2 regions of the Neobacillus sp. DZ-9 genome follow, and region 1 is predicted to be linked to the other one. Evidence: riboswitches for the same ligand, from Rfam matches in the RefSeq annotation. Region 1 holds a riboswitch; the other holds the start of a gene.

Region 1 (4,190 bases):
TCGAAGAGTTAGCAACATCCATTCCAGTTAATTCACAAATCATCGTTTGGAATTCAAAAATGGCTTGAAGTTCACCCTGTGAAATCTCTGGCTGATATGGTGTATAGGCTGTATAGAATTCTGACCTAGAAATGACATGGTCTACAATTACTGGCATGTAATGGTCATAAACGCCGGCACCTAAGAAAGAAACATTTCTTTTTAGGTCTGCATTACGGCTTGCCATGTTAAAAAGTTCTTTCATTAATGCTGTTTCTGATTTTGCTTCTTTAATATTATATTCACCTTGAAATCTCACTTTTTCAGGGATATCACTAAATAGCTCATCAATAGAGGAAACACCAATCGTTTCAAGCATAGCCTTCTTATCTTGTTCAGTCATTGGTAAATAACGATGTTTCATAAAACTAGCTCCCTTCTGTTATTTCTTTTCTTTTTTATAAAAAGGTGTTGGAACTACTGTTGCTTTCAGGCGTTTACCGCGAATTTCCACTTCTACCTCTGAATCAAGACCAGAAAATTCTGTCTTAATTAGCGCAAGTCCGATATTCTTCTTTAAGGTTGGAGACTGAGTTCCAGTCGTAACCTCTCCGATTAATTCTTCACCTTTATAGACAGGATAGCCGTGACGAGGAATTCCTCGGTCTATCATTTCGATACCAACCAATTTTCGTGGGAGGCCGTTTTCTTTTTGCTGCTTTAAAGCTTCTTTCCCAATGAAATCTGCTTCTTTATTTAATTTCACCGCAAACCCAATACCGGCTTCCAGTGGAGAAATTTCCGCTGATAACTCTTGGCCATAGAGTGCTAATACCGCTTCGAAACGAAGAGTATCGCGTGCGCCTAATCCGCATGGGAGAATCCTTTCTTCTTCTCCTGCTTTTAAAATTTCTTTCCAAAGCAGTGCGGCTTCTGCAGAATCACAATATACTTCAAAGCCATCCTCCCCGGTATATCCGGTTCTAGATACTAGTGCCTTTTTTCCATTTATGAGCACTTCCTGCTGAAATTTGAAAAAGCCAATTCCACTTAAATCAGTATCCGTAAGCTTTTGAAGTACCTTTTCAGCTAGAGGTCCCTGAACGGCGAGCTGTGCCGTTCTTTCAGAAAGGTTTTCAAGGCTGACATCGCCGTCTAAATGATCTACAAGCCATTTATAATCCTTTTCAATATTGGATGCATTCACAACCAATAAATAGTGATTATCTTCAATCTTATAAACGAGCAGATCATCAACAGTACCGCCGTTTTCATAGCACATTGCTGTGTACTGGGCGCCGCCGTTTTTTATTTTTGAAATATCATTTGTCATCATCTTTTGTAAATAATTTAAGCTGTCAGCACCTTTTACTTCTACTTCCCCCATATGGGAAACATCGAATAATCCAGCCCTTGTTCTTACAGCTTCATGCTCATCCTTAATGCTTGAAAACTGGACAGGCAGCTCCCAGCCTCCGAAATCAATCGTTTTCCCGCCGTATTCCTTATAAACGTCAAACAGTGGAGTACGTTTCAATTCAGTCATCTTAAATCCCCCTTCAATCTTTTACATGTTCATTATTCGTAAAAATTGACTCTTTAACAGAGATTAACCCATTAACAAAATCAGGAAAAATATTATTCTGATTTCGCATTTAAAAAAGTATTTTGACAAAGGAAAACATAAAAAAGGACAGAAACCTCCCTTAAAACGAAAGAAGGTCTCTGTCCTTGCACCTGAAAGTTTAACCTGGAATGGCTTTCCCCTTTGGTGGCTGCCCAATTTATACAGCACTCTCCAGAGCCGCGTCAAACAAGAGTTCTTTTGCCTGAGAGATTCACATGGACTGCTTGCTCCTTCGGCGCTACATAGGTAGTCTCTCCCCTTGTTATCATCCGCATTTATAATATTTTCCAATTTGGTCATACTAATTATACTTCTAAAATAAATTACCTTATTAAAATATTTAAAACTTTCAAAGCTATTATCATCCTACCATTAAAACATTACATTGAGCAATAACTTTTGTAAGGAACTTTTGCAGGAACAGGAGCTGAAACGATGTCTGTCGAAATTGAATTTGATTCCTCATGGCAGGATGATTTTTTGCAAAGAATTGACAACGATGGTCCTTGGGGAAATTGGGAGCTTTTTAAACTGGCGATAGGGGTTGAAAAACACCTTGTCATTCCTGAATTCGAGGGCCTTCAGGCACCGAATCATCTGGCTAATTTAACACCATTGCCACACCAGCTTGAAACCGCTAAGCAAGTTATTGAAAACATGAATGGAAAAGCAATACTTGCCGATGAAGTCGGACTTGGGAAAACGATTGAGGCAGGGTTGATTTTAAAAGAATACATGATTCGAGGACTGGTAAAAAAAGTATTGATCCTTGTTCCCGCCTCATTAGTTACCCAATGGGCTATTGAACTGAATAGCAAGTTTTTTATTCCTGCCATCACCCAAAGGAAAAGCTATGTATGGGAACAGTGCGATGTGGTGGTTTCCTCGATTGATACAGCGAAGCGAAATCCGCATCGGGACATTATTTACCAGCAGGATTATGACCTTATCATTATCGATGAAGCCCATAAATTGAAAAATAATAAAACAAAAAACTATGAATTTGTTCAGAATCTAAAAAAGAAATTTTGTTTATTGTTGACCGCCACTCCGATTCAGAATAGAATCGAGGAAATTTTTAACCTTGTTTCACTCCTTAAGCCAGGTCATTTAGGCAGCGAAACTGCATTCTACGAAAAATACAAACGCGATTCCCGTTCCTTAAATGATGATGAGCATTTAAAAGAACTGGTCAATAAAGTTATGATTCGGAACCGCCGTGCCGATACGGGAATTGAATGGACGAAGCGGCATGTTGAAACCATTCCCATCGAATTTACACAACCGGAAAAAGAGCTGTATATGTCGATTACAGACCTAAAAAGCGATGGTGACTGGGTCCAGACAAGTGCTTTCTCGGTCATGACCCTGCAGCGGGAAGCTTGCAGCAGCAGAGAAGCTGTTTTTTATACGCTTAAAAACATGCTGCAGAAAAAGGAAAATCCTTCTCAGGCTTTTGAAGAACAAATCCAGTATTTAATTAAAAAGGTGGAAGCTGTTCAGCAAAATTCGAAGGCAGAAAAAGCACTTGAGTTAATTCAAAAAGCGAATGACAAAGTCATTATTTTTACGGAATACCGTGCAACCCAGTTGTATTTGCAATGGTATTTAAAGCAGCATGGAATCTCCTCAGTCCCTTTTCGCGGCGGGTTTAAACGCGGTAAAAAAGACTGGATGCGCGAATTGTTTCAAAAGCACGCCCAGGTGTTAATTGCAACAGAAGCAGGCGGCGAAGGAATTAATCTGCAATTCTGCAATCATATCATTAACTTTGATTTGCCTTGGAACCCGATGAGACTAGAGCAGCGGATTGGACGGATTCATCGCCTTGGGCAGGAAAAGGATGTTATGATCTATAATTTTGCGATAAAGAACACGGTTGAAGAGCATATTCTCAAGCTTTTGTATGAAAAAATTCATTTGTTTGAGAAGGTCATCGGCGAGCTCGATGATATTCTCACAAAACTGGAATTCGGCAATATTGAGGATCATTTAATTGATATTTTTGGACAGTCCGCATCAGAAGGTGAAATGCGCATCAAAATGGAAAATTTATCATCGATGATTGAATTTGCAGAAAGTATGAAGAAAGGAGATTCACATGCAGCAGCAGGAAATTCATAGCTTTCTTTTGAACTATTTTAAAGCAAATGATTGTCCGATTGTAGAGAATAAGCCAGGGTATATAACTGTTCAGCTTACAATCGAACTTGATAAAGCTTTAATGAACCGCCCTTTTTACTGGCATTATTTAGAAAAAACAGGCGGAATTCCAAATCCGATGAAGCTGACGTTTATTACTAATCAAAAAGCGGCCCCTGAGAATATGAGAGGGGAGATTATTCATTTCGGCTCCCCTCGGCTCCATCAAATATTTGAATCGACGAAAAATTTGGCCAGCTATATTCGGCTTTATGAAAACCATCAACACGGCAGCAGCCAAACACCTTTGATGCCTTGGCTCTGTATGAATGTTAAAATTTCTTATCAATGTGATCGGAAACGAGATATTTTTAAGTCTATTGGTTTGCAGCTGATCAACGGGCAGATGGTGGAGGATTTCCATGACAGGCTGCAGAAAATA
Region 2 (4,190 bases), on a different contig from region 1:
TCACCTGGGCCAATAGATTTTACATATATATTAGGGCCTTATTTTGTAGCAACGCTTTGGATATTTAAATTAACATTTGGGAATTTCCCAAAGTACTTAATTACAAATATGGTATTGGACCTTATTAACGCTTTTCCTTTGCCTTACATTGGGAATAAAGTTGGAGTTGTTAAATTTATAAAAATGAAAAACACAACCTGGTATTTTATATGTGTATTCTTGGCCATTATTATCTATGGGTTTCAATCCGTTGTGGAAAAATCAATTAAAATAGCAGATAGTTTTAATAACAAAGAGTTATCTAGTAACAAAAATTAAGATGAGGTTTAAAGAGATATTTTAGATATAGTTCCAAGAAACTACTACGGGTGATGCATAATGCCGTGTCAAAAAAGTGACGAATTACAGAGATTTGTGGAAGATGCAAAAAAATATACAAAAGATGGCAAGGTTGCAGACTATATTCCCGAGCTGGGTAAAGCAAATCCTGGTGATTTATCGATTGCGATAAATTATCCTGACGGAAGATGTATCTCAGCGGGTGATATTGATAAAAAGATTACGTTGCAAAGTATCTCAAAGGTTATCAGTTTAGCCCTTGTTTTAATGGAAAGAGGCTATCGCTATGTATTTGAACGAGTTGGGATGGAGCCAACTGGAGACCCGTTTAATTCGATTGCCAAGTTGGAAACAATGCCGGCCAAGCCATTGAACCCAATGATCAATGCTGGGGCACTGGTCGTGACCCATATGATAAAAGGGGATACAGTGGAGGATCGATTCAATCGGTTATTAGGCTTTATCCGGGAATTGGCCGATGACTCTTCCATTGGTTACTGTGAAAATGTAGCCCGTTCCGAATTTGAATCGGCTGATTTAAACCGGGCATTATGCTATTTTCTGAAGCAGCATAACATTATCACTGAGGATGTAGAAACCTTATTGGATTTATACACCAAACAGTGTGCTGTCGAGATGAATTGTCTGGGTTTAGCGAGGATCGGCATGATTTTTGCGATGGATGGAGTGGATCCTCTTAATGGGAAACGGATTATACCCGACGATGTAGCAAGAATCTGCAAAACCTTTATGGTAACGTGCGGAATGTATAATGCATCAGGCGAATTCGCCATCAAAATAGGGATTCCAGCTAAAAGTGGTGTATCAGGCGGAATCATGGGGGCTGTTCCTGGTAAATTTGGAATTGGCATTTTCGGTCCTGCCTTAGATGAAAAAGGGAACAGTGTGGCCGGACTTAAACTTTTAGAACTTTTATCAAAAAAATATCGGTTGAGTATGTTTTAAAAGAAATCCCATCTGGATGCCAGATGGGATTCATTCGTTCCTGCCCGATTCCGAATTGTCGTTTCAAGAACCACGGGGTTGAGGGCCTTGTGATAAGCAATTAGATAAATTTTAATTATTGACACATTGTTAGAATACTATTAAAATTAAAAATTATTCAACAATAGTTAAACTCAATCAAAAAAATTAATAATTTAGCAAGCTATGATCGCTATGGATCGCACTATAGCAGGAGCAGCTTCTGGAGAGACCGCAGGAATACCGCGGCGCCGAAGGGTTCATAATCTCAGGCAAAAGGACAGAAGAGTACTGAATATTTATTTGTTATACTGACATTCGTTAGCGTAACAATTATTATTTGTTATTCTTAGACCTAAGAGATTGGAGGCCCTCCAATCTCTTTTTTTATTGAGTTTACTATTTTGTTCATCGTTTCACATGAAACATTTTTCATCAATTTGAGAGGAAGATTGAAATGGAACAAAGAGAATTAAAGCGGAATTTAGAAAATCGTCACGTGCAGCTAATCGCCATTGGCGGCACCATTGGAACCGGATTATTCTTGGGTTCCGGTAAAGCCATACAGCTGGCGGGGCCATCCATCATACTGGCCTATTTAATCGTAGGAATCGCCTGTTTTTTTGTTATGAGGGCGCTAGGTGAACTCTTGCTGTCTAAAGCGGGCTATCAATCTTTCACTGACATTGCCGAAGACTATCTCGGACCGCGGGCAGCGTTTGTCACCGGATGGACCTATTGGTTTTGTTGGATTATGACGGCGATGGCCGATGTGATTGCAGTTGGAGTTTATGTTCGCTATTGGTTTGATATCCCCCAGTGGATACCTGCGCTCGTTTGCTTAATCGTCTTATTAGGATTAAATCTATTAACTGTGAAGCTTTTTGGAGAATTGGAGTTTTGGTTTGCGTTAATAAAGGTCATAACCATTGTCGCCTTAATCGGTATAGGGGTTATTTTGTTAGTGATGGGATTCAAGACCGATGCGGGAACGGTTTCAATTAAAAATCTTTGGGAACATGGCGGACTTTTTCCGAACGGGATTTCAGGCTTCTTGCTTTCCTTTCAAATGGTTGTATTTGCCTTTGTCGGTGTGGAATTAGTGGGAGTATCGGCAGCGGAAACATCTAATCCGGAAAAAAATATCCCATCTGCTATTAACAAAATTCCTTTAAGAATTCTCTTTTTCTACGTTGGTGCATTGATTGTTCTTTTATGCATTAATCCTTGGACAGAACTAAATGCAGCAGAAAGTCCTTTTGTCAAAACCTTTAGCTTGGTCGGGATTCCAATTGCTGCAGGCATAATTAACTTTGTCGTCTTAACTTCCGCCGCTTCTGCATGTAACAGCGGGATGTTTTCCACAAGCCGGATTTTATTTAATTTAAGCAAAAAGGATCAGGGGCCAGATCATTTTGCTAAATTGAATAAAAATCATGTACCAAGTAACGCGTTATTGATTTCCACGCTTGTTTTAACAGGAGGAGCTCTTTTGAGCAAACTGATTCCGGAACAAGCCTTTGGGATCGTGACAACCATTAGTGCGATTTGTTTTATTTGGGTGTGGGGTGTCATTCTTATCTGCCATGTAAGGTATAAGAAAACACGTCCCGACTTACAGAAAAAATCAACCTTTAAAGCACCGTTTACTCCATTTATGAACTACGCTGTTCTAACTTTGTTTGCCATGATTCTTATTATTATGCTGTTCGCTCAAGCTACTCGCACGGCCTTATTGTTGACACCACTTTGGTTTATTCTATTGTTTACGTTGTATTCATATAGAAGGAGAAAGGATAAAAATCTAAAATTATCGGCATAGAATCAACAATCGATTTGTGCCTGCCCCCGATGTGTGATATATCGGAGGCGGGAGGTAGGGGATAAATGTAAAGGTGCAATCCGAGATCTTGGGATTGCACCTTTATCCTGTTTAAGCTACTTTTTGTCCGATAATTTATTTTTGGATTTAAGGAAATTAAAGGAAGTATGAAGAATATATAAATATAGGTACTAGCCTAATATTTTAAGAAAGGGTGTCGTTAAGGTGTCAAAAAAAGTATTAATCCTGGCAGGAGATGCTGTAGAGGCATTGGAAGTTTATTACCCGTATTTTCGTTGTCTTGAAGAAGGCTACAATGTGCAGATAGCTGCACCATCCAAGAAGAAGCTGCAAACAGTAGTACATGACTTCATTGGATGGGATACTTATACGGAAAGTAAAGGATACTTAATTGAAGCACAGTTAGCTTTTGAAGAAGTAAATCCGGACGAATTTGACGGGTTGATTATTCCAGGGGGAAGAGCTCCGGAATACATTCGCTTAAATGAAAATGTTCCAAGAATTGTCGCCCACTTTTTTGAAGCAAATAAACCTGTTGCGGCGATTTGCCATGCAGGTCAGGTGTTAACAACCGTGCGCCAATACTTGGAAGGCCGTGAATTAACTGCTTATATCGCCTGCAAGCCAGATGTGGAAGCAGCTGGGGCAACCTATATTGAAAATCACCTCCATGTTCAAGGCAATCTCGTTTCCGGACACGCATGGCCGGATCTTCCAGGTTTTATGAAAGAGTTTATAAAATTATTAAACAAATAAGACTGAGAAGAAGCTCGTAGAGAAAATTAGTACTCTACGAGCTTTATTTATTGTGTTTATGTTGTCACAAAAAAACAGCCTCCCCCGTCTTGTTTATGAAAACCATATTGAAATGGAGGAAATAATGTGAAAACGTATGATGCAGCCATTATTGGCGGGGGGCTGGCTGGATTAACAGCTGCTATTGATTTGGCAAGGGGAAATAAGTCCGTCGTATTGATAGAAAAGGCAAGGCAGTGTGGAGGCCGGGCCATGACAATTGATAAAA

Evidence for each region. A riboswitch is a leader RNA that binds a small molecule or an ion and turns the genes downstream of it on or off. The one in region 1 is predicted to bind glycine.
Region 2: it holds a riboswitch for glycine, as region 1 does, so the genes downstream of both, AC59HZ_RS12720 (amino acid permease) here and gcvT (glycine cleavage system aminomethyltransferase GcvT) in region 1, are expected to answer to the same signal.

What each region holds. Positions count from the first base shown of each region.
Region 1 covers NZ_JCAIOL010000001.1:437,701-441,890, reverse strand. The annotation lists gene gcvPA (aminomethyl-transferring glycine dehydrogenase subunit GcvPA) at 1-403, opposite strand, end outside; gene gcvT (glycine cleavage system aminomethyltransferase GcvT) at 422-1,525, opposite strand; glycine riboswitch at 1,787-1,875, opposite strand; gene AC59HZ_RS02205 (DEAD/DEAH box helicase) at 2,042-3,730, shown strand; gene AC59HZ_RS02200 (YqhG family protein) at 3,708-4,190, shown strand, end outside.
Region 2 covers NZ_JCAIOL010000004.1:165,650-169,839, forward strand. The annotation lists gene AC59HZ_RS12710 (hypothetical protein) at 1-318, shown strand, start outside; gene glsA (glutaminase A) at 379-1,305, shown strand; glycine riboswitch at 1,537-1,617, shown strand; gene AC59HZ_RS12720 (amino acid permease) at 1,781-3,145, shown strand; gene AC59HZ_RS12725 (DJ-1/PfpI family protein) at 3,371-3,922, shown strand; gene AC59HZ_RS12730 (phytoene desaturase family protein) at 4,049-4,190, shown strand, end outside.